DNA from 2 places in the Thermoflexus hugenholtzii genome. Region 1 is predicted to be linked to the other one. Evidence: riboswitches for the same ligand, from Rfam matches in the RefSeq annotation. Region 1 holds a riboswitch; the other holds the start of a gene.

The links. Region 1 has a riboswitch for S-adenosylmethionine ahead of KNN16_RS03285 (PLP-dependent aspartate aminotransferase family protein). Riboswitches for the same ligand answer to the same signal wherever they lie in the genome.
Region 2: it holds a riboswitch for S-adenosylmethionine, as region 1 does, so the genes downstream of both, KNN16_RS14610 (methionine adenosyltransferase) here and KNN16_RS03285 (PLP-dependent aspartate aminotransferase family protein) in region 1, are expected to answer to the same signal.

Annotation. Positions count from the first base shown of each region.
Region 1 covers NZ_CP076326.1:698,122-714,017, forward strand. Annotated here, with positions in the region: gene KNN16_RS03260 (efflux RND transporter periplasmic adaptor subunit) at 1-643, opposite strand, end outside; gene KNN16_RS03265 (TetR/AcrR family transcriptional regulator) at 662-1,267, opposite strand; gene KNN16_RS03270 (flippase) at 1,405-5,415, shown strand; gene KNN16_RS03275 (hypothetical protein) at 5,412-5,639, opposite strand; gene KNN16_RS03280 (YfhO family protein) at 5,771-8,014, opposite strand; gene KNN16_RS03285 (PLP-dependent aspartate aminotransferase family protein) at 8,148-9,377, opposite strand; SAM riboswitch class I at 9,518-9,662, opposite strand; gene KNN16_RS03290 (hypothetical protein) at 9,919-11,493, shown strand; gene KNN16_RS03295 (hypothetical protein) at 11,490-11,951, shown strand; gene KNN16_RS03300 (MoaD/ThiS family protein) at 11,958-12,203, shown strand; gene KNN16_RS03305 (hypothetical protein) at 12,232-12,777, shown strand; gene KNN16_RS03310 (DUF72 domain-containing protein) at 12,777-13,502, shown strand; gene radA (DNA repair protein RadA) at 13,507-14,871, opposite strand; gene KNN16_RS03320 (hypothetical protein) at 15,090-15,896, shown strand, end outside.
Region 2 covers NZ_CP076326.1:3,213,411-3,229,306, reverse strand. Annotated here, with positions in the region: gene gyrB (DNA topoisomerase (ATP-hydrolyzing) subunit B) at 1-1,290, shown strand, start outside; gene KNN16_RS14620 (HEAT repeat domain-containing protein) at 1,535-5,182, shown strand; gene KNN16_RS14615 (glycosyltransferase family 39 protein) at 5,208-7,151, opposite strand; gene KNN16_RS14610 (methionine adenosyltransferase) at 7,265-8,455, opposite strand; SAM riboswitch class I at 8,668-8,821, opposite strand; gene KNN16_RS14605 (TlyA family RNA methyltransferase) at 9,096-9,893, opposite strand; gene KNN16_RS14600 (hypothetical protein) at 9,990-10,406, shown strand; gene KNN16_RS14595 (isoaspartyl peptidase/L-asparaginase family protein) at 10,420-11,340, opposite strand; gene KNN16_RS14590 (GNAT family N-acetyltransferase) at 11,464-12,042, opposite strand; gene KNN16_RS14585 (S8 family peptidase) at 12,353-13,723, opposite strand; gene KNN16_RS14580 (hypothetical protein) at 13,979-14,215, shown strand; gene amrB (AmmeMemoRadiSam system protein B) at 14,332-15,741, opposite strand; gene KNN16_RS14570 (DUF503 domain-containing protein) at 15,787-15,896, opposite strand, start outside.

The DNA of each region.
Region 1 (15,896 bases):
CCCCGGCCTTCATCTTCTCGTATTGCAGGCGGGCGATCTCCGCCTGGAGCTCCGCCTGTCCCACCCGGGCCCGGGCCAGGTCGACGTCGATGGGGGCGGAGAGGGGAGAGCCGGCGGTTTTATCCCGGGTCAGCTGGGCCTGCCAGATGGCGTTCTTGGCCACCTCGTAGTTCAGCCGGGCGATCTCCAGATCCGTGGGATCCGGGCCCTGCTCCAGGGCCCGGAGGGCGGCTTGCGCGCTGCGCACCGCCGCGCGGGCCGCGGCCAGCTCTTCCGGCTTCGGCCCCTGAACGGTCTGGCTGTAGACCACCTGCTGGGTGAGATAGGCGACCTCCGCCTGGCGCACCGCCAGCTCCAGATCCGTGGTGTCCAGGCGGGCCAGGGGTTGCCCTTTGCGCACCGCCTCGCCTTCCCGAACGAAGATCTCGGCCACCGTGCCGGCGGTGGCGAAGTTCAGCACGGCCTGGGCGCGGGGACGGATCTTCCCCGCCGCGCTCAGGGTGACTCGGAGGGTCCCCCGCCGGATCGTCGCAGTCTCCGGCAGGGCGGGGGAACGCCCCCGGGCTTGCGCCAAGAAGGCCCCGGCCCCGATGAGGGCGAGGAAGAGCAATCCGCCGAGGAGCCATCGAACGCGGCCTTTCATGAAGCGTCCTCCTGGAGTTCAGGTTTGGGAAGGATCCTCGATGCCTCGGAGCACAAAGGTAGCCAGCTGCTTGGCGATCTGTTCCGGCGGGAGGGCTGCCAGCTCGGGATCCAGCTCCATGCCGAAGACGGTCACGCCGTGCAGGGCGCCCCAGATGGCCCACATCACCAGGGCGGGGTGCAGCGGGCGATAGCGTCCCTGACCCAGCTCCGCCGCCAGCATGCGGCGCACTTCCTCCAGAAGCGGCTGCGCGATCTGATCCAGGAAGGCCCGGCGCACGGCTTCGTCGGTGCGGATCTCCTGATACAGGGCCTGCATGAGCGGCAGTTGCGCGCGCATCGCGACCAGGCGCTCCCGGAGGAACTCCTCCAGCCAGCGCTGCGGCTCCATGGCCGGCAGCGCCTGCAGGTGGCGCTGAATCGGCTGGACGGTCAGGGCCTCAAACATCGCCAGCAGGAGATGCCGTTTGGTCGGGAAGTAGCGGAACAGCGTGCCCTCTGCCACCCCGGCCTCCCGGGCGATCTGCCGGGTGGTCGCTCCCCGAAACCCATGCCGGGCGAAGATCCGGGCCGCCGCCTCCAGGATCTGCGCCCGCCGGATCTCCGGAGCCTTCCGTGGCCCCATCGGTGCCTCCATGGAGTGAGTGCTCACTCACTATAAGGCGAAGCGAGGGAGGCCTGCAACTTTCGGGCGGGCCGGTCGATCCGCCCCGGGTATAATGGACCCGCGATGGGATCCTGCGTGGGAGGGCGGATGAGAGGATGCGACGAGGGATGAGGTGGCTCTCCCGGCTGGGGCCGATGGGGATCTTCGCCCTGTTGCCGGTTTTGTTGCTGGGTCCCACGTTGACCGGGTCGCGGACCATCCTCCCGGCGGATAATCTTTACGAATGGCAGCCCTGGCGGGCGGCGGCCACCGCTTTCGGGATCGGGGTTCCTCACAACGCGTTGCTCTCCGACCTGGTGCTGGAGAACTACGCGTGGAAGCGCTTTCTCCTTGAGGCCCTGCGGCGGGGGGAGCTTCCCCTATGGAACCCATATCTGTTCGCCGGCGCTCCCTTCCTGGCCAACGGGCAGCACTCCGCCCTCTACCCGTTCACCGCGCTTTTCCTGCTTTTCCCCCTCCCCCAGGCCTATGCGCTGTTCAACGCCTTGCAACTGTTCCTGGCCGGCCTGGGGATGTATGCCCTGGCGCGGGCCTGGGGCCTGAGCCGGGCCGCAGCGACCTTCGCCGGGGTCGCCTATGAGCTGAGCGCCTTCATGGTGGTCAGCATGGTGTTCCCCATGATCATCGCCGGCGCGGCCTGGCTCCCCTATCTTCTCGCCGCCCTTCACGGGATGATCGAGCGGCGTCCGCTGCTCGGCCGCCCGGCGGCCCTCCCCTGGACGTTGCTGGCGGCCATCGCCCTGGGGATGAACATCCTGGCCGGGCACGTGGAGATCACCTACTACACCGTCTTGATCGGCCTGGGCTACGGCCTGTGGGGGGCGTGGCGTGCCCGGGCCCGGATCCGGGCCGCGCTGGAGACCCTGGGATGGACCGGCCTGGCGGTGGGCCTGGGGTTCGCCCTGGGGGCGGCCCAGTGGATGCCGCTGTATGAGGTGGTGCGGGAGAATTTCCGCGAGGGGACGGCGACCCTGCAGCAGGTGCTGGGCTGGGCGTATCCCTGGCGCCATCTTCTGGTCTTCCTGATCCCGGATTTCTACGGGAACCCCAGCCACCATGGGGTGCGGGATGTGTTCAGCGGGGCCTGGGTGCCCTTCACGGTGAACGCCTACGGCCAGCCCAACCCGAACGGGGCCTTCACCAGCCACTGGGGGATCAAGAACTATGTGGAAGGAGGGGCATATCTGGGATTGTTGCCGTGGAGCTTCGCTCTCCTCGCGCTGCTCCGCTGGCGATCCCTCGCCCGCTCCCGCGTTCCCATCCTGTTCCTGGTCCTCCTCGCGGCGCTCTCGTTCTCGTTCGCCTTCGGGATGCCCACGTATGCGTTGCTGTATTACGGCCTGCCGGGCATCAACCAGCTCCACTCGCCCTTCCGCTGGATCTGGCCCTTCACCCTGGCGATGGCGGGTCTGGCAGGAGCGGGATTTGAGGTGGCGCTGCGGGAGGAGGGGAAGGCGGTGCGGTGGATGGCCCTGGGATGGATGGGAGTGGGGGCGCTCACCCTGGCCGCCCTGGTCCTGGCCCGCTGGGGGATGCCGGAAACCGCCCTGTCCCTCGCGGAGCGGGCCCTCCATGCCCTGGCCAAGGCGCCGGAGGCCTTCCCGGACGGCCGCACGTTTTTCTCGTATCAGTTCTGGAACCTGCTTCGTTTCGGCGGGGTGGCCCTGGGGAGCGGCCTGGCCCTCCGGCTGTTTCAACCCCGTCCGGTTCGCAGCGTCCTGCCCATCGGGATGCTGGCCCTGGACCTGCTTCAGGCGGGGGCGGGGTTCTATCCTGCCGCCGATCCCCGCTGGCTGGACTTCGTCCCGCCGGTTGTTCGGTTCCTGCGCCAGGATCCCGGTCCGTGGCGGCTGACGACCTTCGATCCGCACGGGCGCAAGACCTTCAACGCCAACGGCCCCTGGCTGTATGATCTGCAGGACGTGCGGGGATACGATTCCATCATCCTCAAGCGTTACGTGGCCTATATGTCGACCATCCAGCTCCAGCACGAGTTGCCCTTCAACCGCATCGCGCCCCTCACCGATCCGGCCGCCCTGGATTCCCCGCTGCTGGACGCCCTGAACGTGAAATACGTGGTCACGGAAGAGGAGATCCCCTCGCCCCGTTACACGAAGGTTTACGAAGGGGAAGTGCGGGTCTACCGCAACGAGGGCGCCATGCCCCGGGCGTGGACGTTGCCTCTGACCGCCACGGTCTTCCACCGGGACCCCTTCGGGGCATTGCGGCAGTTCGACCCCCGCTTCTACGTGGTGGTAGATGGTCGGGTCCCGGAGCTGGAGCGGTTCGGGGAGCGGGGGGCGTCGCGCCCGGCGACGGTCACCGTTTACGGGATCAACGAGGTGTGGGTGGATGCGGCGGTGGAGGAACCCTCCTGGCTGGTGCTGGCGGACACCTTCTTCCCGGGCTGGGTGGCATATCGGCGGCCCATCGGGGGGAGCGAGCGGGAGGAGCAGTCGCTGGAGATCTACGCTGCTAACGGCCTGTTCCGGGCGGTGATCCTGCCTCCGGGCCGCTGGACGGTGCGGTTCCGCTACAGCCCGCTTTCGGTGAAGTTGGGCTTTTTCACCACCTTCATCGGTGGGATGGGGATGATCTTCCTGGCGGCCCTCTGGCTCTGGGGGCGCCTGTATCGGGAGGAGCTGGAGCACTCCACCGCCCGCCGCGTCCTCAAGAACAGCCTCACCGCCATGGCCCTCAACCTCTTCACCCGTTCCATCGACTTCGCCTTCGCCGCCCTGATGTTGCGCATCCTGGGCCCGGAGGCGGCGGGGAAGTATTACTTCGCCATCGTCCTGGTGGGCTGGTATGAGATCCTCTCGAACTTCGGCCTGAACGTCTGGCTCACGCGGGAAGGGGCGAGGCGCCGGGATCAGGTGAACCGCTATTTCGTCAACAGCTCGGCCCTGCGTCTGGTCCTGCTTGCCGCCTGGCTGCCGCTGCTGCTTGCGATCACCGGGCTCTGGATGGGGCTGTTCCGCCTGAGCGGCGACACCGCCCTGGCCATCCTGTTGCTGGCCCTGGCCCAGGTCCCCGCCAGCCTCTCCACTGGCGTCACCGCCCTCTTCTACGTGTATGAGAAGGCGGAGATCCCGGCCGCCCTCACGGTGGTGACCGTCCTCCTCAAGGTCAGCTTCGGCGTGCCCATCCTCCTGATGGGCGGGGGGTTCGTCGGGCTCGCGGCCTCCTCGGTGGTCGTCAACGGGATCACCCTGGCCTTGCTCAGCGGCATCGCTTTCCGGACCTTCTTCCGCCCACGCTGGGAGGACGATCCGGCCCTGCGGCGGGAGATGATCCGCGAATCCGCCCCTCTGATGCTGAACCATCTCCTGGCCACCCTGTTCTTCAAGATCGATGTCCCCATCCTCCAGGCGTTGAAAGGGGATGTGCAGGTGGGGTGGTATAGCACCGCTTACAAGTGGCTGGACGCGCTGAACATCATCCCTGCCTACACGACCTTCGCGGTGTTCCCGGTGATCTCCCGGCAGGCGGCCGGCTCGACAGAGGCCATGCGGCGTTCGGTGATCCTCACCCTCAAAGGTCTGGCAGCGATCGCCGTCTTCACCGCGGTGCTCTTCACCTTCCTGGCCGAGCCCCTCTCATATCTCCTGGGGGGCGCCCAGTATCTCCCCCATGCGGCCATCGCCCTGCGCATCATGATCTGGTCCATCCCCATCGGGTGGATGAACAGCCTGATCAACTATGTGCTGGTGGCCCTGGGCCGACAGCGTTACCAGACCAAAGCCTTCCTGATCGCCCTGGGGTTCAACGCTCTGTCGAACCTGCTGGCGATCCCGCTCTTCGGGTATGTGGCGGCGGCGGTGATCACCATCCTGTCCGAGATCGTCGAGGGGCTCGCTTTCTATTACGACCTGCGGCGGAGGATGGGGCCGTTGCCTTGGGGGGAGATCCTGGGGCGGCCGCTTCTGGCGGGTGTCGTCATGGGTGGCCTCATGGCCGCCCTCTGGAGGACGACGCCGGTCCTCGCCCTGCCTTTAGGTGCCCTCGGTTATGGGCTCGCCTGGTGGATGCTGCAGCCCTTCACACCGGAGGAGTCGGCCCGGATCCGTGAGATGCTCCCACTGCGCCGCTCCCCCCCGGTTTAGTCTGTGCCCTCCTCAAAGGGATCCCACGCCGGGTTCGTGTAGGCCCAGCGACAATGGATGTGATCGTTGGCGTTGCAGATCAGATCGTGGGAGCAACGACGGGCAAGGACCCGATAGGCCATGTCGGAGAGATGATCGCTGCGGGGGTAGATCCGCTGCTCCAGCAACGCCACCTCGGTCTTCAGGATCGGACAGTAGCGGGTTTCCACCAGATACCATGCCATGGATGCCCCCTCTCAAAAAGGATCACCCGCTTTGATCCTATTCCGAAGCGCCCAGGGGGATGAAGTGCTTTTCTTCAGGTGTGGAGGGTGAGGATCGTCCGATTCCGGGGGGACGAAATGGGATTCGGCCCTCAGCGACTTCGTTTTCCTGCGACCCCAAGGACCAGACCCATCAGCCCGCCTGCCATGGCCATCCCCAGGCCGATCCGCAGGCTCCCCGGCCGGAACCGCAACGTCACCCGGTGACGTCCCGGGGGCACCTCCACGCCCCGGAAGACGGCGTTGGTCCGGTAGATGGGAACGTGGAGGCCATCCACTGTCGCTTGCCAGCCGGGGTAAAAGGTGTCCGAGAGGACCAGCAGGGCGGGAGCGTCCGTCTCCACATCCAGGATGACCTCGTTCGGGCTGTAGCGAGCGACCCCGATCCGTCCTCGACCTTCCCCGTTGAGCCGCGGCCCGTTCTGGACGACGGCGATCTCCTCCGGACGGAAGCGTTCGTCCAGCACCCGTTTCAGCGCCTCGCCGTAGTGGTCCACGATCTCCGTTCGGTAAACCAGCCAGACTCGGGGGAGGGCTCCGGTGTGGAGGTGGATGTCGATAGCCGGGTCGTCCACGAAAACAGGCCAGATCCCCTCGCCGCCGGGAGGAGCCCCTTTGGGGACCACAATGTATTTGACCCCCAGCATCCGGTAAGCAGGATGGGTCGCGGAGGGGATCCACCAGCGCAGGATGTTGAATTCCCGGAGCTCCATCGGGTTGCCTGTTCCCTGGGGGACCTCGAAGCCGGCCATCTGCAGAGCGATGGGGGGCCAGAGGTCGCGCGCCGCCGGATCCACATCCACCCGGAACCAGCCGGGATCCGCCCGCAGGAAGCGCAGGGCCTGCGGATGAGGATCCCGGTGAGGCGGGGAGGGTTCCGCTTCGGCGGTGGCTCCCAGGGCTACCAGCTCGGCGGTCAAAAGCAGCGGCAGGGCGGGACGAAGCCATGTCCTCCCCTGTGAGATCGCCCAGCCGGACAGAGCGGTTCCCCACGCCAGGAAGGCGGCGAAACGCAGCCCGGTTACGGCGCGCGCCCGGGCGGGCCCCTCCGGGGCTTCCGCAGCCCAGCGCGGGGCGACCCCCCAGAGCACCAGCCCGCCCATCGACAACGCCAGGGCCCAGAGAATGAGGGTCCGCGGGCACGAACGTCGAAGCTGTTCAACCCCCATGGCCCCGGCGATGGCCAGCGCGAAGGAAACCAGATAGATCGCCCGGGCGGTCTTCCAGGTCTCCGAGAACAGGGGGAGCCGAGCCAGGGCAGGGTAGAGCGGCCCCTGGTAGCCAAGGGAGAACAGCAGCGCCAGCGTGCCCAGGCCGATCAGCGCCCACGTCCGACGAAACCGCAAGGTCCCCAACAGCCCCAGCAGGGCCAGATACAGGGTCACCGATCCCACGTAGCCGCTCTCCACTCGATTTGCCGGAAGCCAGAACTGGTCAGCTCCCCGCCCGTGGAAGAGCGGGCTGAGGAGATCGATGAGCATCGCGGGTGGGAATTCATACCCCCGCCGTTGTTCAAGGGGAACGCCGGCTCGATCCGTCAGGGGGAGCCGCTCCAGACCGGGGAGGAGGGAGGGGGCAGCCAGGGCGATGCCCAGCAGCCCGGCTAAGGCCAGCCGTCCGATTCGGTAGAAGCCCCGAGGCCATCCACCCGCTGCCGCCTGTCCGAGAGCGTAAAGCCCTACAGTGAGCATCCCATACAGCGCCGCCTGACCGTGCCCGGAAAGGAGGAGCAGGGCGATGGGGAGGGCACCGAGGGGGATCCTGCGGGTTCGCCGCGCGGCTTGGTCCACACCGGCCAGTGCCCACGGGAGCCAGGCCATTGCGTCGTTGAACTGAGGGTGGCCCAGGTGGACCACAAATGGGTCCGAGAACATATAAGCGAGGGCGCCGGTGAGGGCTGCGGAGCGTCCCAGCCTCCAGATCGGCGAACGACGCAGATACACATACATCCCGACTCCGGCCAGCCACAGGCTGAAGGCACCGCGCAGCAGCACCCATCCCGGTGGGATCGGGGAAGCCATGAAGAGGGGCCAGTTGAGGGGGTTGAACAAACCATATTGCCCCTCAGAGAAGATGGGGTCCCCTCCCAGCATTCGGGGGTTCCACAGCGGAAGGACGCCGCGTCCCAGCTCTTCGGCCACGAAGGACCAGACCGGATACAGTTGCCCCCACAGATCGCCGCCTCCCTTGGGGAAGCGGTATCCGGCGATCCAGAGGGGCCAGAAGAAGAGGGCCGTCGCGCCGATCAGGAACAGCGCCGGCATCCCGTCCCGGCGGACGGCCCGGAGGATTCCCCTCCAGCGGGCGAGCGTGGACGTTTCATCGGCGATGATCATCAAGGCTCTTGCCACATCCGGCGGCTTGGAGGCTCTTCCTCACATGGGATCCAGGGGATCGGCATCCGGCTGCCGCGCGGGACGAGGATCCACGCGGCCTATGCCCTCGCGCGCTTCCCCGGTCGAGGGCCCGCTAAGGAAGGCGGGCCAGGGCCTGTTCCAGGTCGGCCAGCAAATCGTCCGGGTCCTCGATGCCCAGCGAGAGACGGACCAGGTTGTCCGTGATGCCGATGGCGGACCGCTCCTCGGGGTCCATCTCATAGTAGGACATCAGGGCGGGCTGTTCGATCAGGCTCTCCACCCCGCCCAGGCTGGGCGCGATATACGGGATGCGCAGGGCGTCGATGAAGCGGGAGGTGCCCTCGCGATCCGCAGCGACTTCGAAGGTGACCACCCCCCCGAACCCACGCATCAGGCGGCGGGCGACGGCGTGATCCGGATGGGAGGGCAGCCCCGGATACCAGACCCGGCGGATGCGGGGATGGGCGCTGAGGAACTCGGCCACCCGCATGCCGTTCTCGTTCTGCCGGTGCACCCGCAGGGCCAGGGTCTTTAGGCCCCGCAGGACCAGATAAGCCGCGTGGGGATCCAGGATGCCCCCGATCATCGCCTGCATCTCCCGCAGCCCGGCGATCAGGTCGGCGGATCCTGCCACCACCCCGGCCATCACATCGTTGTGGCCGGAGAGATACTTGGTGGCGCTGTGGATCACGAGGTCGATCCCGTAATCCAGAGGGCGCAGGTTGATGGGGGTGGCGAAGGTGGCGTCCACCACCGTGCGGATGCGGCGCCGACGGGCGATCTCCGCCAGCCGCTCCAGGTCCATCACCCGCAGATACGGGTTGGTCGGGGTCTCCGTGAAGATGAGCCGGGTGTTGGGCCGGATCGCGGCCTCGAGGGCTTCGAAATCCCCGATGGGCACCACCGTGGCCTCCACGCCGAAGCGGCGCAAGAACTGGAGCACGAACTGGCGGGTGCGCCGGTAGGCGTCTTCCGTGACGATCAGGTGGGCTCCGCTGCGCAGGGAGGCGAAGAGGATGGCGGTGACCGCGGCCATGCCGGAGGAGAAGGCTGCCGCGGCCTCCGCCCCTTCCAGGGCAGCCACCCGGGCCTCCAGGGCGGCGACGGTGGGGTTCCCGTAGCGCCCGTAATCCACGCGGCCGCCGGCCGCGCCCCACTGCCGGGCCTCCTGGAAGGCGATCAGGTCCGCCGTGTCCCGGAACGCGTAGGTGGCGGTCTGGACGATGGGCGGGACCACCGCGTGGTAGGGGTTATGGCGCTCCGCGCCGCCATGCACCGCCCGCGTGGATGGGCCGCGGATCTCCAGCGAGGTGGCGCATCCGGTTTCCGTCTGCAGTTCCATCGCCGGCACCTCCTTTATCCGTTGCGGAAGAAGATGATGCGATCCTTCGACCACCTCTGAGACGGATGGGAGGAGCAAGGCGAGGCCTGTAGGGATAACAAAAAGGCCCCTTCTGGGAAAAGGGGCCTCGCGTCAGGCCACCCTTATCTCCCAGAAGCGCGGCGAACGCTTCTGCCGGACTTGGCACCTTACCCGCGCGGCCGTTCGCCGGTCGGCCGCCCGCTACGGCGGGCAGGTTGCCGGGGCTTCATCGGGCCGGGTCCCTCCACCCACTCTGGATAAGAGCGGCACCTATATTCGGTTGTTTGGAATGATTATAGCGAGGACCCTTCGCGGATGCAAATCTCGTCCCTCTGGCCTCATCGCCCTCCGGGCTCCGGAGAGGAAGCCGCGGCGCATAGAAGCCCATGTGGTTGCTGCTCCCGTTCGGCCTCGCTATAATCTTGTAGGATCTCGGCGCTTCGACTTGAAGATCACGGGTCCTCGTCCCTGGAGGAGCGCCGCATCGCAGGCTTCAAGGCGGATCTGTGAGGAGCAAGCGGTGGCGATGGCATGGCCCGGCCCGATGGATTGGGAGCACATGGAGATCACGGAAGCGGATCTGGAGGCGTTGCTGAACCGCTTCCTGGAGGATCCGCTTCCCCGCACCGATGAGGAGCTGGCTCGCATCCTGATCCGGCAGCGCCTGCAGGAGATTGAGGAGCGCCGGCGTGCCGCCCTCGCCGGCACCCGTCCCTTCCGCCCCCGGGATCGCTATGAGGTGGGGGAACGCCTCTTCTTCCCACACATGGGTTTCGCAGTGGGAACGGTAGTGGGGATCCGCGAGGGCCATAACCCCGAGATCGGCCCCTTCAAGGTGATCCAGGTGCGCTTTGAAGAGGACGGGACCGTTCGGGAGTTCGCGGCGGAGTATCCGCTTCCACATCGCCTCAACGATCTGGACGGGTGGCGGGGACCTGATGAGAAGGAGCTGCGCCCGGAGGAGATCTGGGACCGGTGGGGGCAGCGCATCCGGGAGCAGCTGCGGGCGCGGCTGGAGGCCAGCCCGGATTTCGTCCGGGTAGGGGATCACTGGTTCCCTCGGGCCTTGCTGGTGGAGCTCCATGAGGGCCACCTGAATCTGGTGGAGGCGGTCCTCGATGTCCACAACGGAGGGCCTCTCTCGCCGGAGGAGCTCCTGCCGCATCTGGAGCTCCCGGCGGATGTTCCCCTGCCCCTGCGGGTCTTCTCCCTGAACGCGGCCCTCTACCGGGATCCTCGCTTCGATGAGGTGGGCCCAGCAGGTCAGTTCCTGTGGTTCCTGCGGCGGATGGAACCCCCGGAGGTGCAGGAGACGCCGCCCCGCCTGCAGGGTCGACCCTATGGGGGGGACCGCGCGCGCCTCGATGAGGCCCTGCGCCGCATCGCGGCGGAGATCGATGACGAGCTCAGCGATCCGGAAGAGATCCGGCCGGGCCTGGGGGAGGCCGATGAGGTGATCTGGGTCGCTTCGTATCCCCATCTGCGGAGTGGAACGGCCCCTCTCACCCGGCGCACCGGCCAGGTCTTCCCCCTGGGCCGAACCCATCGCATCCGTTTTGAGTTTGAGGATCCGGTCAGCGGCCGACGCTGGCCCGGATGGGTGGTTCGGGAGCGGAAATACGTTTTCGGCCTCAAGGAATGGTATGAGGCCTATCAGGTCCAGCCGGGTTGCCTGGTGGCCTTCCGACGCTCCCCAGAGCCCGGTGTGATCCGGGTGGCATTGCGAGGCCGCAGCCGGCGCGACTGGGTGCGGGTGGTTCGGGCGGAGGAGGGCCAGCTGGTCTTTGAGATGCTCCGCCGGCAGATCCCGGGCGAGTTCGACGACCAAAGCCTGATCGTTGTGGATGATCCGGCGGCCCTGGAGGAGCTGTGGACCCGCTGGCGGAACCGTCCGGTCCGGGCTCTGGCCCAGCAGTTGCTTCCATCGCTGGCCCAGCTCACCCCTCAGGGCACCGTCCACGCCCGCACGCTTTACCAGGCTGTGAACCTGCTGATCCGGACGCCGCCGGAGCCGCTCTTCGAGGAGATGATGAGCCTGCCCGGGTGCCTCTACCTGGGCGATGGATACTGGCGGTGGCGGGAGGAAGAGGCATGAGCAGCCGTCCGGGTCCATCGCTGCAGCGCCTGATCAAACCTACCCTCGATACCCCTTTCCACATCGACCTGGACTGGTGGAAGCGCAAGGGCCAGGATCTGCGGGCGTATTTGATGAGCCATCTCTGCCTGGAGCATCGGGAGCGCTTCCTCGCTCACCCGGAGGAGACGGAGATCGACTGGGTGGATCCGGAGACCGCCGAGGTGCGGCGGGTGGACGGGCTGTGGCATATCCTTCTGCAGCATTGCAGCCGCCAGCCGGATTTCATCACGCCCCAAACCCCGCTCACCGATGCGGTGTTCCGGCTGTTATTGGTGAACGGCAACCAGCCCATGACCCCGCGACAGATCGCCCAGGCCCTCCAGAAGCGCACCGGCCGGTGGGAGGACCCTCAGAAGATCCTCCAGACCATCGGCGGGCGCGTGGTGCATCAGGGGATCCGACCGGTCCTGGAGTGAGCCCCGATGCAGGTGACGGCGAAGCTGCATGCGATCCTGCGCCGCTACCGCCCCGCCGGGATCCGGGATGAAGGGATCCCGGTGGAGATCCCGGAGGGAGGCACCCCTCGCGATATCGCGGCGGCGCTGGGGATCCCTCTGGAGTTGATCCACGCGGTCTTCGTCAACGAAGTCCAGGCCACGCTGGATACGCCTCTTCAGCCCGGGGATGTGGTTCGTCTCTTCCCACCGGTGGTGGGGGGCGCCGAATGAATCCCTGGCGACACCCTGAAACAAGGCCATGGCCGAGCCCATCCGGCTCTTTGTGAGCAGCAGTCCGGAGCTGGAAGCGGAGCGGGAAGTGGTCGGGCAGGTGGTGGCCGGCCTCCCGGTCCGGCTGGGATGGGAGATCCGGCACACCCCGAAACCGGGGGAGGCCCTCGCCCCCGCGCTGGAGGCCGTGGAGGCCGCGCATCTGTATGTCTTCATCCTGGGCATGGATTACGCCTCCCCCATGGGGCTGGAGTGGGGGCGGGCGGTCCGGGCACGGAAGCGAACCCTGGTCTTCGTGAAAGAGGTCCCGCACAGCCCGGCGGCGGCCCTGTGGTTGAGCGAGCACGGGGCGAAGGTCGAGCGCATCGTTTTCGATTCGCTGGCTGCCTTCCGCCATGCCTTTGAACGTCACCTGATCCAGGCCTTGCTGGATCTGGCGGAGACGTTGCGGCTCCATCTCGATGAGATCGAAGGGCTGGCCGCACGGATGAAGGCGCTGGAGGAGGCGGCCCTTCAAGCCCCTGCCGTGGCCCGGGGCGCGGACCGCAGCGCCATCATCCTGGGGGAGCGCTGATGGGCCCCCGTTGCTGGATCGGGACGTCCGGGTGGGTTTACCCCCACTGGCGCGGCGTGTTCTACCCCGAAGATCTCCCGCAGCGCCGCTGGTTCTCCTATTACGCGGCTCATTTCGACACGGTGGAGATCAACAACACCTTCTATCGTCTGCCCTCCGAGGCGACCTTCGATCGCTGGCGCGACCAAGCCCCGGAAGGCTTCCGCTACGCCGTGAAGGCCAACCGGTATCTCACCCATGTCCGCCGGCTGAAAGATTGCGCGGATCCCCTCGCGCGCTTTCTGGAGCGCGCTCGGCGCTTGGGCGATCGCCTGGGGCCGATCCTCTATCAGCTTCCTCCCGGGTGGCCACCGGATCCCGGCCGTCTGGCGGAGTTCGCGGCCCTCCTCCCCTCGGATATGCTTCACGTGTTCGAGCTTCGGGATCCCCGCTGGTGGATTGAGCCGGTGCGGGAGGTGCTGGCCCGAGGCGCGCTCTCCTTCTGTCTGTTCGATATGCCGGAGCTCTCCCCTCCGCTCTGGGTGACCGGGCCGGTGGTGTATATCCGGTTTCACGGATCGACGGCCCTCTATGCGGGGCGTTACGCTCGCGAAGCGCTGGCGGCCTGGGCGGAGCGCATCCGGGGGTTCCTGCGCGCCGGCCATGAGGTCTACGCGTATTTCAACAACGACGCCTTCGGACACGCCGTGATCAACGCCGTGGAGCTGCGGGAGATGCTGGGATGAGCGGTCATCCGGGGAACGCCACAGCGATCGCCTCGGCGAGGGTGCGTGCGGGTAACAGGGTGAGCTCCGGGGGGACCTCCCGCAGGCGTCGGGCGGTTCGGGGGAGGAGACAGCGCCGGAAGCCCAGCTGGGCCGCCTCCGCCAGGCGCAGCTCCATATGTCCCACGGCCCGCAGCTCCCCGGATAGCCCGACTTCCCCGATGAACACCATGTCCGGCGGGAGGGGGCGGTCCCGGGCGGAGGAGACGATGGCCATGGCGATGGCCAGGTCGGCGGCCGGCTCGTCCACCCGCAGCCCCCCCACCACGTTCACGAAGAGGTCGTGATCGTGCAGGCGCAGGCCCACCCGTTTGGTGAGCACGGCGACCAGGAGCAGGAGGCGGTAAGGATCCACCCCGTTGGCGGTGCGTCGGGCGGCCCCGGGAGGGGCTGGGCTCACCAGGGCCTGGATCTCCACCAGCAGCGGGCGGGTGCCCTCCATGGTCACGGCCACGGCGGAGCCGGAGGCCTGGATGAGGCGTTCGGCCAGGAAGAGCTCCGAGGGGTTGGGCACCTCGGCCATCCCATCCCCGCGCATCTCGAAGACTCCCACCTCCGAGGTGGCACCGAACCGGTTCTTCACGCTGCGCAGCAGGCGGAAGGCGTGATACCGATCCCCCTCCAGGTAAAGGACGGTGTCCACGATGTGCTCCAGCAGCTTGGGCCCGGCGATCAGCCCTGCTTTGGTGACGTGGCCGATCAGGAAGATGGTGATCCCCAGGTTCTTGGCCATAGCCTGAAACCGGACGGCGCACTCGCGCACCTGGCTGACGCTCCCCGGAGGGGAAGGGATCTCCTCCACGTAGACGGTCTGGATGGAGTCCACGATCACCAGGCGGGGGCGCATCCCCTGGATGTGATCCGCCAGGGCGTCCATCCGGGTTTCGTTTAAGAGATACAGATGGGGGTTGTGCAGGCCCAGGCGGTCGGCGCGCATCTTCAGCTGGCCGAGGGATTCCTCCCCGGAGATATAGAGGACGGGGAAATCGGGGCCGGCCATGCGATCGGCCAGCTGCATCAGGAGGGTGGATTTCCCGATCCCCGGATCGCCGGCCACCAGGACCAGGGAGCCGGGCACCACGCCGCCGCCCAGCACCCGGGCGAACTCCCCGATGGGCAGCGGCCAGCGCGTTACCTCAGCGGCCGCCACCGCCGGAAGCGGCACCGGCTGGGCCCCCGGTTTCCCGGCGAGGCCCACCGCCCGCACGGTGGGAGCGGGGGACATCTCCACCAGGGTGTTCCACTCCCCGCAGTCCGGGCAGCGCCCCATCCACTTCGGGTGCACCGCCCCGCACTTCTGACACACATATTGCGTTCGCGGTCGCGCCACGACAGATCTCCGGATCAATGGAAGGCCAGGCCGGCCTGGCGTATCCTCCCGCGATGAGGCCGCGGGTGAAGCAGGCCTGTTTCGTCAATCATTTTAACATAGCAAGAGGGGAGTCCTTCCCCATGGAGCTTGCTGCTTCCGGCCGTCTGTGAGAAGATCCTTTCAGGGGATCGGGCGCGCTGGGGGAGTGGGGATCTTCCACAAAGGAGATGGCTTCCATGGAGGCCGATCGCGCGCACCGGGTTCTCCTGGACGGATCCCGTTTGATCGTTGAGGCCTGCGTGCAGGCCGGAGCGGACGTCTATGTGGGTTATCCCATCACTCCTGCCAACCTCATCTTCTCGTACGCCAGCCAGCGTTTTCCCGTCGCCCTGCCGGCTCCGGATGAGATCACCGCGCTTCAATGGATGGCAGGCCTCTCCGCCGCCGGCTTTTTACCGGTGACCGCCACTTCCTTCCCGGGCTTCGCGTTGATGATGGAGTCCATCAACATGGCCTATATGATGGAGCTCCCCATGCTGATCATACTGGTCCAGCGGCTGGGGCCCTCCACAGGGACGGCTACGGTCGGCGCGCAGGGAGACGTGCTGCTTCTGGACGGCCTGATCTCCGGGGGTTATCCGCTCCCCGTTTTCTGCCCCGCGGATCTTGAGGATTGCTGGCGACTGCCGCCGATCGCTTTGCGAACCGCCGTGGACCTGCGCACTCCCGTGGTTCTTCTTAGCTCGAAAGAGATGGTGATGACGCAACACAGCTTCGACCTGCGCCGTCTCTCGCCCATCGAGCCCATCCGCCGCTCTTTCTATCGGGGATCCGCCCCATATCGAGCGTATGATCCTGGGGATGGCCTGGTCCCTCCCTTCCTCCCGGTGGGCAACGAGCGCCATCCGGTGCGGTTGAACGCTTCCACGCACGATCGCTCGGGGATCCTGCGATCGGCTGGCGAGGAGGCGATCGCCAACACACGCCGTTTGGGGGAGAAGATCGAGGCGCTCACGCCGGCTCTCTATGAACTGGATGAGCAG
Region 2 (15,896 bases), 800 kb from region 1:
ATCACTTTCTACTTCGAAGGCGGCATCCAGTCTTTCGTCCGCTACCTGAACCGCAACCGCCAGCCCCTCCACCCCATCTGGTATGTGGAGAAGACTGTAGGGGACATCCTGGTGGAGGTCGCCCTGCAATACACGGACGCCTACAACGAGACGGTGCTGGCCTTCGCCAACAACGTGAACACGGTGGATGGAGGAACCCATCTGACGGGCTTCCGCGCCGCCCTCACCCGCACCCTGAACGATTACGCCCGCAAGGCCGGCCTGCTGAAGGAGAGCGACCCCAACTTCACCGGAGAGGACGTGCGGGAAGGCCTCACCGCGGTCATCAGCGTGAAGCTCCCCGAGCCCCAGTTCGAGAGCCAGACCAAGAGCAAGCTGGGCAACGCCGAGGTGAAGGGCGCGGTGGAATCCGTGGTCGGCGAGGCCCTGGCCCGCTGGCTGGAGGAGAACCCCCGGGAGGCGAAGGCCATCATCCAGAAGTGCCTGACCTCCGCCCGCGCCCGGGAGGCCGCCCGCCAGGCCCGTGAGCTGGTCATCCGCAAGAGCGCCCTGGAATCCCTCACCTTGCCCGGCAAGCTGGCCGATTGCTCCGAGCGGGATCCGGCGAAGGCGGAGCTGTTCATCGTGGAAGGCGATTCGGCCGGCGGCTCGGCCAAGCAGGCCCGCGACCGCCATTTCCAGGCCATCCTTCCCCTGCGGGGGAAGATCCTCAACACCGAGCGCGCCCGCCTGGACAAGATGCTGGCCAACGAGGAGATCAAGGCCCTCATCTCCGCCATCGGCACCGGCATCGGGGATCAGTTCGACCTCTCCCGCCTCCGCTACGGGAAGATCATCATCCTGGCCGACGCGGATGTGGACGGAAACCACATCCGCACGCTGTTGCTCACTTTCTTCTTCCGACACATGACCCCCCTCATCGAGAACGGCCACGTCTACATCGCCCAGCCCCCCCTCTACCGCATCGAGGTGAAGAAAACCAAAGAGGTCTTCTACGCCTACTCCGACGCCGAGCGGGACGAGATCTTCGCCAAGCTGCGCAAGCGAGGCATCGACCCCTCCGACGAACGCCAGGTGGTCACCCAGCGCTACAAGGGACTCGGCGAGATGAACCCGGAGCAGCTGTGGGAGACCACCCTGGACCCGGCGCGGCGGATCCTGCTCCAGGTGACCATCGAGGACGCGGCGGAAGCAGATCGCGTGTTCGATATGCTGATGGGCGCCGCGGTGGAGCCCCGCCGCCGCTTCATCCAGGCCCACGCCAAAGAGGTGCGCAACCTCGACGTGTAAGGCGCATCCCAAAGAGCCAGATCCATACGCTGGGCGGACGCTTCGGGCGTCCGCCCAGCCTTTATGAAGAAATCAGTCTGGAGGATTAAACCATATCCATGGAAGACCGGACAGCGGTTTCCGTAACAGCCAGGGGTTCAAGCGGGCTTCCGGAGCGCGTCCGTCTTGCCCAACGCGAGGAAATTTGCGGGCCCATCGCCGCAGCATCGCCATATCCTGAGAAGATCTCGAGGAGATGAGAACGATGGTCGGCAGGCAGGGGACAGAGGTGCTCCACTTGTTGTTGCAGGCGCGGACCGACCTCATCCAGTGGGTGATGCTGGCTCTGGCAGCGGCCCTGGGGGCGTTGCTGACGCTGCTGATCCCGTTGCTTCTCCATCGCGCCGGGGCCTTCCTGAGCCGCCGGGTCGGCAGATCGTTCCGGGAAGGGAGCCTCCGGCGGGTCGCGGCGCGCACCCAGCCGGTCCTCCCCCACGCCACCGGGCCCCTGCAACACCTCACCGATCCGATCCCGCTGGAGCAGGTCTTCGTGGTCCCTCCGCTGATCCTCCGCCAGCCCTCTTCCGCCAACGTCCCCACCGCGATCCGCTGGTGGATCGTGGGCGGACCGGGATCCGGGAAGACCACGCTCCTGCAGATGCTGGCCCTCCGCTGGTCGGAGGCCGTCCGGGGACGGCCGCAGGGCCTGCTGGCGCTGCTCCGGACGCTGGCCCCGGCGGACCGGGTGCCCGCCGCCGCCACCTTCACCGCTCAACTCCCTTTCTATTTATCGGCCGCCCACTACCAGCCTCACCTCCCCCTGGGCCCGCAACTGGCGGGGCTCCTCTACCGGATCAGCCGGGGAGCACTCTCCCTGCCTGCGGATCAGGTGGAACGCTGGCTACAGCAGGGCCGGTGCGCGCTGCTGGTGGATGATCTGGGGCAAACGGATCGCCCGGACGCGGAGGCCGCCCTCCTGGAGGCGCTGGAGGAGCTGGCCGCTCGAACGCGATGCTCCATTGTGATCGCGGGGAACAACCCGGCCCTGCGGCTGGAGGGCTTCGACGGCTTCGACCTCGCCCCCTGGTCGGATCCCCAGATCCAGACGCTGATCGAGCGCTGGCAGGCGGCCCTGGGCCGCCGCAAAGGGCCTGCCCTTCCAGATCCCCAGGCGTTGCTGTCGGCGCTGCGGGAGAATGCGGAGCGCTGGGAGCTGGCCCGCCAGCCCGGATTCCTGAGTGGGCTTCTCGCCCTCGCCGTCCAGAGCGGGGGCCTGCCTGCGCGTCGCTCCGCCCTCTACGCCCAGCTCGTCCCGATCCTGATGGACCGCCCTCAGGCTCTCCCCCCGGAGGAGGATCTCCCGGCCTCCCTCAAACGGACGGCCCTGGAACATCTGGCCTGGGCGATGCGCTGGCTGCGCCGCTCCTCCTTCCCTATCGGATTCATCGAAGAAGATCTATCGGATCTCTTGCGTCAGGATCCCCGCTTGGAGACGGCCCAGGTCCATGCCGCCCTCTCCTGGCTGCGGGAGCGCTGCGGGCTGATCACCCCCGGGTCCACCATCGCCTTCCGGCATCCGGCCTTCGCCTCGGCCCTGATCGCCCAATCCGCCCTGGTGGATCCCTCGCGGCAGGCCCAGCTGCTGCAGCAGGCCGAGGAGCCGGAATGGCAGGAGGCGCTGGTGATGCTCGCCGGCCTGAGCGAGCCTGCGGCCGCGCGGCGGCTCTTGACGGAGCTTCTGGAGCCGGAGGACGACTTCTTCTACACCCGAACCCGGCTGGCCGGCCGATGCCTCATGGAGGCTCCGCACCTTCAGACGGAGATCCGGGACGCGATCGTGGGGCGCCTGCGGACGTTGCTGACGGAGGCCCCCTATTCGTTCCTGCAACAGGAGGCTGCCTCCATCCTGGCCGGCATCCCGGGCCAGCTGGAGTGGCTGGCGGATCAGCTCCGCCGTCCGGATCTGCCCTTCAGCGCCCGCGCGGCCATTGTGGAAGCCATCGCCCGGGAGCAGGGCCCCCGCGCCGTTGGGCTCCTGGCCCTGGCCCTGCGGGACGATCGCATTCCGCTTCCGATTCGAGAGCAGATCGCCGAACACCTCGGGCATCTGGGGGATCCCGCCATCGCTCGGGACCTCCTGGATCTCATCGGGGATGAGAGCCTGGGGGTGGAGCTGCGGCGCAAGGTGGTGATGGCCATCGCTCGCATCGGCGATCGATCCCTGGGCCCAGCCCTGGTCGAGCACCTGGGCCTTCCCTGGCTGAACCCCATCGTCCGCGAGACCCTTCTGGATGCGCTGCGCACCCTGGGCGATAGCCGCGTCGTGGAGGAGCTGGTGCCCCTGATCCGGGATCCTGACCTGCCGCTGGAGCTCCGGCGCCGAATGATCGAGACGGCGACGGCTCTCGCTGAGGCCTCGCATCTGGAGACCTTGCTGACCCTGGCGGAGGATCCAAACCTGGAGGTGAGCCTCCGGGCGGCGATCGTGAACGGCCTGGCCGAGGCCGGCTTCCGGGAGCTCGGCCCGTGGCTGATAGGCCTGCTCCGGGAAGGCCCCCGCCACCGCCTTCGGGCACGGGTGAGCACGTGGATCCTCCGCTCAGGCAGCCCCTTCCGGCCGTGGCTCGAACGCCTGGGCCGCCGGCTCGGCCTGGCCGGCGCGGAGCAGGAGGAGTTCGCCCGCCTGCTGTTGCAACGGCAGGCGATCATCGCCCTGGGCCGGCTGAAGGAGGCCCGCGCAGTCCCCCTGCTGCTGCGGATCCTTCAGGACCCTCAGGCCCATCCCTCCCTGCGGGCGCTGGTGCCGGACGCCCTGGCCGCCATCGGGGCCCTCCGTGTGGTCCCCCAGCTGCTGGAGGTCCTGCGAGACCGCCACGCCGATTCCACAATCCGCGAGCGGATCGCCCTGGCCCTGGGTGCGATGCGCGCGTCCGCCGCCATCCCGGCCCTCCTGGAACGGCTGCGCGATCCCACTGAAGATCCCTTTATCCAGGCCCGGGCGGCCCTGGCCATCGGGTTGATCCGCGATCCCTCCGTGGCCCCCGAGCTGATCCCCCTGCTGCGCGCGGAGAACCTCCCGGTGACCGCTCGCCGGGCCATCGCCGACGCCCTGGGGACGCTCCGGGCGCGCGAGGTGGTGCGTTCGCTGATCCAGCTGTTGCCCGATGAGCGAATCCCCTCCTCGGTGCGGCAGGCCATCGCCGAAACCCTCGGCGTCCTGGGCGCGGCGGAGATCGGCGAGGAGCTGATGTGGCTGGCGCGCGACGAGCGGATCGATCCGCACGTGCGGGGGGCCATCGCCCTGACCCTCGCCACACTCCATCATCGCCCGGCAGCCCCGGAGATCCTCGCCATGCTCCCGGACGTCCGGATCGATCCGGCGATCCGCCAGGCCCTGGCGGAAAGCCTGGGGAACCTGTGGGATCCCACCCTGATCGCCCCCCTGGCCCGGCTGCTTCTGGAGAGCGCCCTGGATCTCCCCGTCCGCCAGGGGATCCTCCGGACCCTGGAGCGCCACGGCGGGCCGGAGGCCTTCCCGACCTTCTGGATCCTGGTTCGGAATCCAGAGACCCCGATGCCGTTGCGGCGGGCGGCCGCGGATGCCCTGGTCACCTGCGCCGGGCCGGAGTTCGAGGAGACCCTGCTGACCCTGGCCCTGGACCCCGAGATGCCGCCCTATATCCAGGGGCGCGCTCTGGAGGCGCTGCGTCGAGTGGGGAACGATCCCGACACCGTGCAGGCGCTGATCCGGGCGCTGCCGGCCTCGGAGATGCCCAACGCGGTTTTCCTCACTGTGATGGAGATCGCCCAACGGGCTCGGGTGCGGTTGCTGCTCCGGGAGACCCTCTCCCGTTCCGCCCCTGAGGAAGGGCATCTCCGGCCGCCCGAAGGAGAAGGCCGATCGGCGGGTTAACCGCGGACGAGGCGTTGCGGAACGGTTATGGGGACCGGGCAGAGCGCCCGGCCTCCTCCACCGGAACGGCGACCGCCTCGCCGCCTCCCCGAAGTGGGAGGCGCGCGCCGTCCTCCCACCGGTAAAGGCCCACCCAGACCCTTAACGGCCCCTGAAGGAGCGTCTCCGGGAGCGGGATGACCCGAACCTCCCGGATGCGGTCGCCGGGTCGCCAGACCCCCGTGTTGTAGGCGCCCTCCGCGATCCCGCCATCGCGCTGGGCCTGCGGTGGGATGGCCGGCGGCCACCGGAGCGCCTCCGCCTCCCGATAGACGTGGACGAAGACGCTATAATCCCGGGAGGGCTGTCCAACCGCCTCCCAGTCCAGCGTCACCGTGAGGACCCGTCCCGCCCGCACCGCCATCCCTCCCTGCAACGCGATCCCGTCCTCGAAGACCGCGCGCAGATTCGAGCGCATCCGATCGGGCGGCTCCGCCCGCATCACCCGGTAGCGGGGGACGCTCTCTCCCGGCCACGGGGGCGGCGCCCGCACCGAAAGCAGCGCGCCCGGAGGAAGCCACCGCCGCAGGAGTGGGACTTCCTCATATTGCCAGCCGATGACCATCGCCGGAGCCGGGGGCGGATCGGGAGGATCCTCCGTCAGCCGCCGGATCCGCACGCCGGATTCCCCCCAGAGGAGGTAGCGCATCTCCGCCCGCCCGGCCCAGAGGCGCTCCGAGAGCACCACGGTGCCAGAGGGCTCCGCGCGCCGGAAGGCGCGGATCTCCTGGGCCACCTCCCACGAATCCAGGGAGAAGGCCCCGCGCACCTGGGCCTGGGCCCACCATCCCGGATGGAAGTAAGCGACGGCGTGCCAGGGGAAGCTGAGGCCGAGCCCGCCCCCGAGGAGGAGGGCCGCCGCCCAGGGCGTGCGGGCCCAGCGGGCCGCCGCCTCCGCGAGGGTCCACAGGCCGAGGGCGGCCCAGAAGACCACCACCGGCAGCGCTCCGCTGGCCCGCAGGTAATGGGGGGCTTCCGCAGCCAGGAACGTGGGCAACAGCATCGCTCCCCCCCAAAGGGCCGTGAAGGGCGCCTGGCGGAGGGCCTGGATCCCACCGACCAGGAAAACGACAGTTAGGAGGGGATCGAAGACCGGGCGGCTCTCGGTGTTGTGGCGCGGAATCGAGTCGCCTTGCCAGAAAAACATCCCGCCTACCCGCAGCGCCTGTTCCTTGGCCACCCCCAGCCAGGGGCGCCCGCCCTGGAAGGCCGCCGTCTGCTCCCCGCGGAGGGTGAACTCCGCCGGGTGCGTGAGGAAATAGGCGATCAGCGGCGAGGCGGTGAGCAGCGCGCATCCCAGGAAGGCCCCGACGGCCCGAACCCGGAAGCGATCCGGCGCCCGCCAGCGACCGAGCAGCAGCCCCAGGGCGATGGGGAGAACCGTCATGCGGGCGGCCAGGTAAGTGTAGAACCCCAGTCCCCAGATCCATCCCGCCCGCGCCCAATCCCGCTCCCGGCCGCTGCGGGCGGCGCGGGTGAAGGCCCAAAGGGTGAGGGCGGCGGCCATGGGGAACAGGCCGGCCCGGAACCCCACCCGGCTGAGGTTCAGGGGCCAGAGCAGAAAAGCCATCAGCGCCCCGCTCAGGGCGCCCACCTCCCAGCGCCGGGAGATCGTCCACGCCATCCGGAAGGTCGCGGCCACCGCGAGCAGGCCGATCATGCTGGCGGTGAGCCGCAGCGCGTAAGGGGTGGGCCCCAGGATGGCGATGGCGCCGGCCACCAGATAGACGAACAGGGGCTCGCGGCCGTTGTTCTCCGGGAAAAAGATCCGCACCTCCCCCTGCAGCACCCGCAGCGCATCCAGCCCGTAATACGCTTCGTCATACCAGAGCCCATAGGGGATGTGAGGCAGGTCCAGCCAGCGGAGCAGAGCGGCGAGCCAGAGCAGGGCGACCGCTGCCAGCCATCGCATCCGGGTTCGTCGGGGCATCCCGCAAGCTCCACACAGCCAGGAATCGCGCGGAGGATTCCTCCAAAGGGCTGAGCGGGGCATCGGTGCGCCCGCTCAGCCCTTGAAGGCGCCCGTTCTCCGAGCACGAAGGCTCAGAACAGGGAGACCTCGCCGGCGATGATCTTACGGCGGACCTGGTGGATGTTGGAGAGGTGTTCATCCACGATCGCCCGCACGGCCTCCTGGATCCCCGGGGTGAGCGGGCCGGAGCGGACCCGGACGGCGGCGTTGGCGATCAGCGGCTGATCCAGCGGCTTGCCGATCTGGGAGAGCAGATACACGGTGGCTTCCCGGATCTCCGGCAGACGGGCGACGATGTCCCGGGCGATCTCCAGGGCCAGCACGTTGTAGACCTTCCCGACGTGGGAGATGGGGTTCTTGCCCGCGGCGGCCTCCAGGCTGGAGGAGCGGAAGGGGGTGATCAGGCCGGTGATGCGGTTCCCCCGGCCGACGGCGCCATCGTCGCCCATCTCGGCGCTGGTCCCGGTCAGGGTCAGGTAGAAATCCCCCCGCTTGGCGTGATCGGCGGTGTTGACGTCAACCCGGACCGTTCGTCCCTCCAGGGCGGGGAGGCTGGAGACGAAGCGCTGCAGCGCCTCCTGCACCCCCCGCTTGGCTTCTTCATACTCCGCCGCATCGTGCACCCGGGTGGCGATGAAGGGGACGGCCACGGTCAGGATGACCTGGTTCCCCTGGCGCAGCCCCATGACCTTGACGTCCTCGCCGATGGGGAACTGGTTGATCAGCTCGTAGTTGAGATACTGGGCGGCCTGGTAGACCGCCTCCTCCAGGCCGCTGCGGGGCCAGTGGGCGACGCCGAAACTGGTGTCGTTGGCGGTCACCTGATGGACGATGTCGATCAGCTCGCTGGCGCCGCGCCCGGCGAAGCAGTCGATGATCACATGCTTCACCGGATCCAGGTAGCGCATGGTCTCCCGCAGATAGGCCCGGGCGGCCTCGATGGCGATGGTCTCCATCGGGATCGCCTGGCCGTTGTAGTAGGGGGTGCCCCGGCCGGCGATCTGGATGCGGATGGGTTTCAGCAGCTCTCCGCCGCCGAAGCGCACCGAGACCTCTCCGGCGACCAGCTGGACCTTGTCAAAGTTGTGGTGCAACGCGCCGCCCAGGTGCTCCTCGCACCAGCGGGTGTATTCCCGGCTGATGCGCTCGGCAATCCCATCGCACAGGCTGTCCGGGTGCCCGATGCCCTTCCGCTCCACGATCTCCACCGGAAGGTCCTCGATGTAAGGGCCGCCGGCTTCGGAAACCACGATGTTCCGCATCCGGGTCCTCCTTTCATAACGGGTTCAGGGTGCCTGGATCCCACGGAGGAAGGTGCCCGAGGGGCCTTCCTCCGCCTGTTCGCCGCTCGCCGCACCGCACGGCCCCCGCTTCCCCCGACGGGGTGTGAACATAAAAACACCCCGCCGGGAGGAGGGGCGGGGCAAAACAAAAGCCTCTTCTGGGAAGAAGAGGCACATCGCCGCTGCGGGCCACCTCATCTCCCAGACCGAACCGTCTGCCGGATTTGGCACCATCCCCGGGAGCGCTCCGCCGGGGGGCGGCGTGCTCCCCGGTCGGCCCTGATGCTCCACGGGAGGTTGCCGAGGCTTCGTCGGGCCGGGTCCCTCCGCCTCTCTCGATGAGTGCCACGCTCTATTCAGTTGTCCCGGGATGAGGCGTCGTCGCTTTCCACGACGCCATCATCCCTTTTGCGTTTATCTTACCACAGTAAAAGGAAATGTCAACCGTCCGAACCCCAGGATTCTTCCCGCCATCCCGCCATGCCGGGCTTTCCGAGCGAATCGGGTGAGGACGACCCGGCGGGTCACCTTCACCGGCCGGCATACATATCCGGAACCCATCCTCCGGCGCCAGGAGCCGCCCCGGGGCTTTCCGGTGTCCGCACGATGGATGCCGCCACTACTCCCGGGTTGGGGGATGGGCCTCCAGTTCGGCGAAAGCCTCGCGGAGAAGGCTTTCGACATCCGTCGGCCCCTCTCCCTTCTGCAGCCAGAGGAGGAACTCCACGTTGCCCGCCGGCCCCAGCAGCGGCGAGGGGATCAGCCCCCGGGGCCACCAGCCATGCGCCCGGCTCCACTCGATCAGCGTCCGCAACACCCGTTCGTGGACCGCGCGGTCGCGCACCACGCCCCGTTTGACCTCAGCGCGCCCGGCCTCAAACTGAGGCTTGACCAGCACGATGGCGTGGCCCTCCGGGACCAGCCAGCGATGAGCATTGGGAAGGATCAGCCGGACCGAGATGAAGGAGACATCCATGGTCACCAGATGCACGGGCTCCGGCAGTTCCGTGAGATAACGGGCGTTGGTCCGTTCCATCACGATCACCCGCGGATCCTGGCGCAGCCGCATGTCCAGCAGGCCGTAGCCCACATCGATGGCGTAGACCCGAACGGCCCCGTGCTGGAGCAGGCAATCGGTGAAGCCCCCCGTGGAAGCGCCCACATCGGCGCACACCGCCCCCCGCACGGGGACCGGGAAGCGGGCCAGGGCGGCGGCCAGCTTCAGGCCGCCGCGGCTCACGTAAGGGAAAGGCTCGATGATCCGCACCGGCGCGTCCGGCGGCACCAGGGCCCCGGGCTTGTCCACCACCCGATCCCCCACCCGGACCCGGCCGGCGCGGATCAGGCGCTGCGCCCGCTCCCGGCTCTCCGCCAGCCCTCGCTCCACCAGCAGAAGATCCAGACGAACCCGACCCATCGCCCTCTTCCCCTAAACCGGATCCGCGCGTCTTGCCCCCCACAACTTCTCCGGGCAACATGAAAGCGCAGAAATCTCTTCTATGGCGGAGGTTTCATGGGTTTCCCTCTCCGCCCGGAGGGATGGCGGTGGCTGGGCAACGGGCTGATCCTCCTGGGCGTGCTGGTCTGGGTTCCCTTCCTCACAGCGACCGCAGCGGGGGAGGACTGGCCGATCCTCCCCTTCCTGGCGGCGCATCTCGCGGGCGTGCTGGGCGGGTGGCGGCTGCGGGCCCGGGCGGCGGCAATGGAAGGACGTTCCGGCGAGGCGCGGCATGGTTGGCGGCGGCGCTGGCTCAGCCGGGTTCTGATCTATCTGGGCGTGCTGGCCTGGGTCCCCTATTTCTATCAAACCCGGATCCTGGGGCGGGAGCTGGACATCTCCCCCTACCTGGCCGCGCACCTCACCGGGGTCCTCAGCGGGGTCGCCCTGCGGCTCAGCCTCGAGCTCGAGCGGCTCCGGACTCGCCGGTGACCAAGCCCCGCACTCACTCCGGCGCGCGGATCCCGGCCTCCAGAACACGTCCGTCGGTCCACGCCCAGCTCATATGAGGCGTGTTGTGGGCGATGCCGATGCGGCCCTCCCGGTCGATGGCGATCAGCCCGCCCCGCCCATTCACCCGCTCCTCCAGCAGGCGGATGGCGGCGGTCACGGCGCCCGAGGCGGAGAGCCCCAGGGCCATGAAGTCGCAGGCCGTTTTGGCGATCACCACCCGCATCAGGGTCTCCCCCCACCCGGTGGCCACCGCCGCTCCGCTGTGATCGTCGGCGTAAGCGCCGCAGCCGATGAGGGCCGAATCCCCCACCCGGCCCGGCCATTTGTTCGACATGCCGCCGGTGGAGACCGCGGCGGCGAGGCGGCCAGCGGCATCCATGGCTGCTGCCCCGACGGTGTCCATCGGCTCGGACAGGGCCCGCGCCAGGACCTCCCGGAGATCCACGGGTCCGTCCGCCCGGAGCAGCGCCCCGCCCACAGCGTCCCGAGGGGCAGCGAGCTCGGCGTCATCGGCCATGGGCAGCCCCAGCAACTCCGCCAGGGCCTCAGCCGCCGGGCCCACGAGGAGGACATGGGGGGTGCGCTCCATCACCGCCCGGGCCAGGACGATGGGGTGGCAGACCCGACGGACGGCCGCCACGGCCCCGGCGCGCAGGGTGGTCCCTTCCATGATCAGGGCGTCCATCTCCACGGTGCCCGCCCGGGTGCGCACACTGCCCCGTCCGGCGTTGAAAGTGGGGTCCTCCTCCAGCGTCCGCACGGCGGCCTCCACCGCGTCCAGGGCGGAGCCGCCGGCCTCCAGGATCGACCATCCCGCCTGCGCCGCCCGGCGGCATCCCTCCACCGCCGCCGCGTGGCGCTCCTCCGGGATGGTCCCCGCGCCTCCGTGAACGATGAGGATCGGTCGCGGCATCGGAAGGGCTCGAAGAGCGGGATTTCTGTTTTAGATGCGTTGAAGCCTGTTGCTGTCACCGCGCCCGCTGGCTCGAGCTCCCACTACGGCTGGAACGGGAACTGGCAGGAGCCAGCCAGGCCTTCAGGGAAGCGAACGCCGCACCACTGCGTAACGGCCTGCCTCCGCCACCACCGTGAAACCAGCCCTGCGGAACATGTTCAAGGTGCCGTGATAGGCCTCCGCGTCGGATTGCGGCGCAACAGCGGGATACCCTTCGGCCCAGCGCATACCCAGCTCCGCCAAGAGCGCACATGCCGCGTTCAGAAGAGCCGTCGCCACACCGCAACGCCGGTAGTGAGGATGAACAATAAAGCAAACGATGGCACCGACGTCGCCGCTATCTGAGGTGATCAACCACGGTAACTGGCTAAGTAAAGGAAAGGATCGGCGGGGCGCCGCGTTGCACCACCCGACCGGACGGCCACCGACATAGGCCAGGATCCCCCGTGCCACTCCGTCCTGGACGGCCTGGGCTATAGCCGTCCGGTTGGCATCAGGGGAGCGGTGCTCCCACTCCGTCCGTGCGCCCGAAAAGTAGTAGTAGAAGCAGTAGCAACCTGCCCATTCCGGTCGATGGGAGAAAGTTGCCGGATCGTCGAAGAGGTCCAGAAAGTCAGAGAAGGTTTCAGTGGTTAGAGGCCTGACGATCACCGGTTGCACGGGATTTCCTCCCGGATTTAAATGGTGGAGAGCTATGTGTTCGGGGACACCTGTCGTTGCCATGGTGCGCTGCCTGAGCGTTGGCTCCCCGAGCACTTCGCCGCGGGAACCTGCCTGGCAAATCCATCCACCGACCTCTTTATGATAGTCCAGGAAGGGCTCCGGCCGCCAGCTTGAACCCGCACCCACTGCAGGCGAGCGCTTGCCCCTTCACCGACCATTCGGATGGTCTCCGCACCACTGTGAACAATGTGAGCCGGCCGCGGCATAGCAGGGGCAGGGAGTTTAAGGGCTGGTATGGAAAGTATCGTCAGGGACAGGAGCTGGCGATCAGGGGGAGGAACTGTCGATAAGGCCCGGGCGGAGGCAAGGAGGGCACAGCAGGCCGCCACCGGATTGCCGCCTCCGCATCCACCCGACCATACCCATAGAACGGATCCCACCCGGGATCCCCCAGATCACGCGCAGTGGAGAGAAGGATATCCAAGATCATTGTGGCAGGTGCCCGACACCAGACAGTCCACACCAGCCCCGCCACCCCGGCCACATGGGGCGCGGCCATGGAGGTGCCGCTTTCATAGTGATACCAGCCCCACTCCGTGGAAAAGATAATCACCCCGGGCGCGGCGATGTCCACGTGGGATCCAGAGTTAGAGAAAGACGCACGCTGATCCGAGGAATCCGTGGCGGCCACCCCGATCACCCCAGGATAGGCCGCCGGATAGAACAGCTCATTGATGCCATCGTTCCCCGCCGCCGCCACGATCAGGGCGCCCTTGCCCTGGGCGTAGGCGACGGCGTCGGCGACGACGCTGCTGGGATAGAGGCTCCCCAGGCTCAGGTTGATGACTGTGCGCTTTCCGAAAGCCGCCCCCCAATCGGCGGCATACCGGATCCCATTCGCCACCCAGGACACCAGACCCCACCCGTCTGCATCCAGCACCTTCACTGCAAGCAGGCCGCACCCCCAGCAGACCCCGGCGACGCCCTGGTTGTTGTTCGTGTTCGCCCCGGCAATCCCCGCCACGTGAGTGCCATGACCATGGTCATCCATGGGATCGCTGTCATTGTTGGCGAAATCCCACCCCAACCACAACCGGGAGGAGGCGAGATCCGGATGGGTGTAATCCACCCCCGTGTCCACGATGGCGATCCAGACCCCGGTGGTCCCGGTCACCACGTCCCAGGCCTGGGGGGCGCGGATCTTCGGGAGGTTCCACTGATCAAGGCCATAGTAAGGATCATTGGGCGTGAAGGCGATGCGGACCGGGCGATCGACCTCGGCGGTTTCGACATCGGGGCGCTGGCGGAGCCGCGCCGCCAGGGCCTCGGGGTCCTCCCCCGGCGGCACCGGGATGCGCCACCAGCGGGGGACGGCCAGGGCCTCGGCACCGGGGAAGCCGGCCGCGGCCAGGCCCGCCCGGAAGGCGCCCGGCGGGACGTTCGCTTTACGCTTCACCAGAACGCCGGGACCGCGGGAGGCCGGAGCCGTTTGCGCATCCGCCGCAGGCGGCGGGGCGGAATCGGCCGGGGTCGGTGGGGGAAGACAACGGCCATCCTCCAGCGGGAGGAAACACGCCGGCGCGGCGGAGGTGCCGGATGCGCCCGGCCATGGTCTCGCGACCGGCAGCCCTCCCAGGACCCAGGCCAGCACCAGGACGAGCCGTCTGGACCGTCGCATCGTGCACCTCCCTCCCCTGGTGTCGTGCGCAATTTTAGACCTCATGTCGATATGTGCAATTTTAGATCCGAGGCGGACTCCCCGAACCGGCGGCATCTGCGCGCGAGTCAAAAGAGGGTTTGAGGAGAAAATGGGTTTCGGGGCAGCGGCGGATGTTCGGGGATTCGGCGGACTTCGGACCTCCGATCCTCGGCCATCCCGCAAAGGGCAGAGCGCAACTCGTGCGAGGCAAGCCGGATCGCCTCAGGAGGCCGGATGTTCTCGGACACCCATCCGAAGATCCGGGCCCTTCAAATCGAATGGATCCGACGCATGCCGCCGTGGAAGAAATTCGCGATCGTGGATAGCCTCAACGAGACCGTCCGCACGCTGACCATCAGCGGCATCCGACAGCGCCATCCGCAGGCCACGCCCGAAGAGGTGCGCCGGATGCTGGCCGAGATGCTGCTGGGAGCCGAGCTGGCCGCAAAGGTGTATGGCCGTGCCCGGTGAACGGACGATGTCCTCCGATGGGAGCGCGCCGCGGGGGAGGTGGAAATCAAGGGAGGGTCGGTCGCCCGGCTCCATAGAAGACCGGATCGACACGCCCCCTCTCCGCAGCGCGCTTCCTACGATTCCCCAAACACCTCCGCCTCGAAGCGGAAGAGGCGGGCTTCCGGCCATCGCCAGGCGTCCTCCGGAAGGCCCGCTTTGAGGCAGATGGCCCGCAGGAAGGCCTCCCGATCCCATCCCTGCTCCACCGGGACCTGGGGGAGCAGCAACCCCGTGCGGCCCCCCGCCAGGATGAAGAGGCCGTCCCGCCCGATCACGATCTCCTCAGGGTCGGCCACCGGCCGCAGCGGGGAGAGGACGCTGATCTCATATTCCAGATGGGGCAACTCCTCCTCGGTCACAGGAGGGAAGCGGGGATCGTCAAGGGCGGAGAGCACCGCCACCCGCTGCACGGCGTGGGCGAGATCCGAGCGCGGCCAGACCTCCCCCCGGCATCCCCGCAGGTGGCCGCCCCGGGTCAGGGTCACGAAACAGGCGCGGGGCAATTGCAAGGCGGGGGACGAAACCGACAGCTCCGGCAGGGGCCGCCCCTGCACCGCGTGGGTCACCGCCTCCCGGGCGATCTCCAGAAGGGTGCGGCGGTCCTCCGCCCCGAGGGGCGGGTCCGGCTCCCGGGCGAAGCGGATGGCCGCGTAGCCCACCACATGGTCCTTGCGCCCGTAGGGGACGTCGCTGGAGTTGGCGTAGCGGAGCAGGGTCGTGTGGACCGCGCCGGTGCGCCGGGCGTAGGCCATGGCCGTGCGCACGGGCCCCTCGCCGCACATCAGCGTCGCCAGCCCCGGGATCCGACGGGCCATCCACTCCGCGATGGTGTGGCGAAGCAGCTCCTCATCCAGGGAGAGGATGGCGCCGATGGCGCTGAGGTCCACCTGACGGGCGTGCTCATCCCGCGGGTAGTGGGAGAGGTCGCTGCTGGCGATGACAATGGCCCGCCGGCCGGCCAGGGCCCGGGCCAGGGCCTCCGCGAGGGCCTCGATGTTCTCCGGGGAAGGCTCCCCGATCATCACCGGGACGAAGCGCAACCCGGGGAACAGCCGCTGCAGGAAGGGAAGCTCCACCTCGATGGAATGCTCCTCCAGGTGGACCTCGGGGACGAAGCGCAGCGGCGGGCCTGCGGCGAGCAGGGCGTCAGCCAGCTCCTCATCGATGGGGATCTCCCCCAGAGGGGTCCGCCACGCCCCCCGCGCCCATACGGAGATTTCGTGGAAGAAAGGCTCGACGTGGTTGGTGCCCAGCACCACCACCGCGTCGTAAGGACGGCCCTCCAGCTGCCGGAACCCCCACGCGGCCACATGGCCCGAGTAGATGTAGCCGGCGTGGGGGACGATCAGGGCGGCCGGCTCGGTCTCGTAGCGGGGCGCCTCCGCGAGCAGGCGATCCACCATCTCCTGCAGCGCCCCCGGGTCTGCCGGGTAGAAGGCGCCGGCCACCGCAGGCTCCCGGACAAGCGTGGTCCGATACGCCATCCCAGGCTCCTTTCCCTGTGAACGGGCGAGCGCCCGCGGGAGCGTTCACAGGATCGCGATCTCCCAATCCACCACCATCACGTCCGGCCGATGGGCCTGGATCCAGCGGACGGCGCCCTCCAGCGTGGCGTGGATGTGGCCGGCGTCGTTGGAGA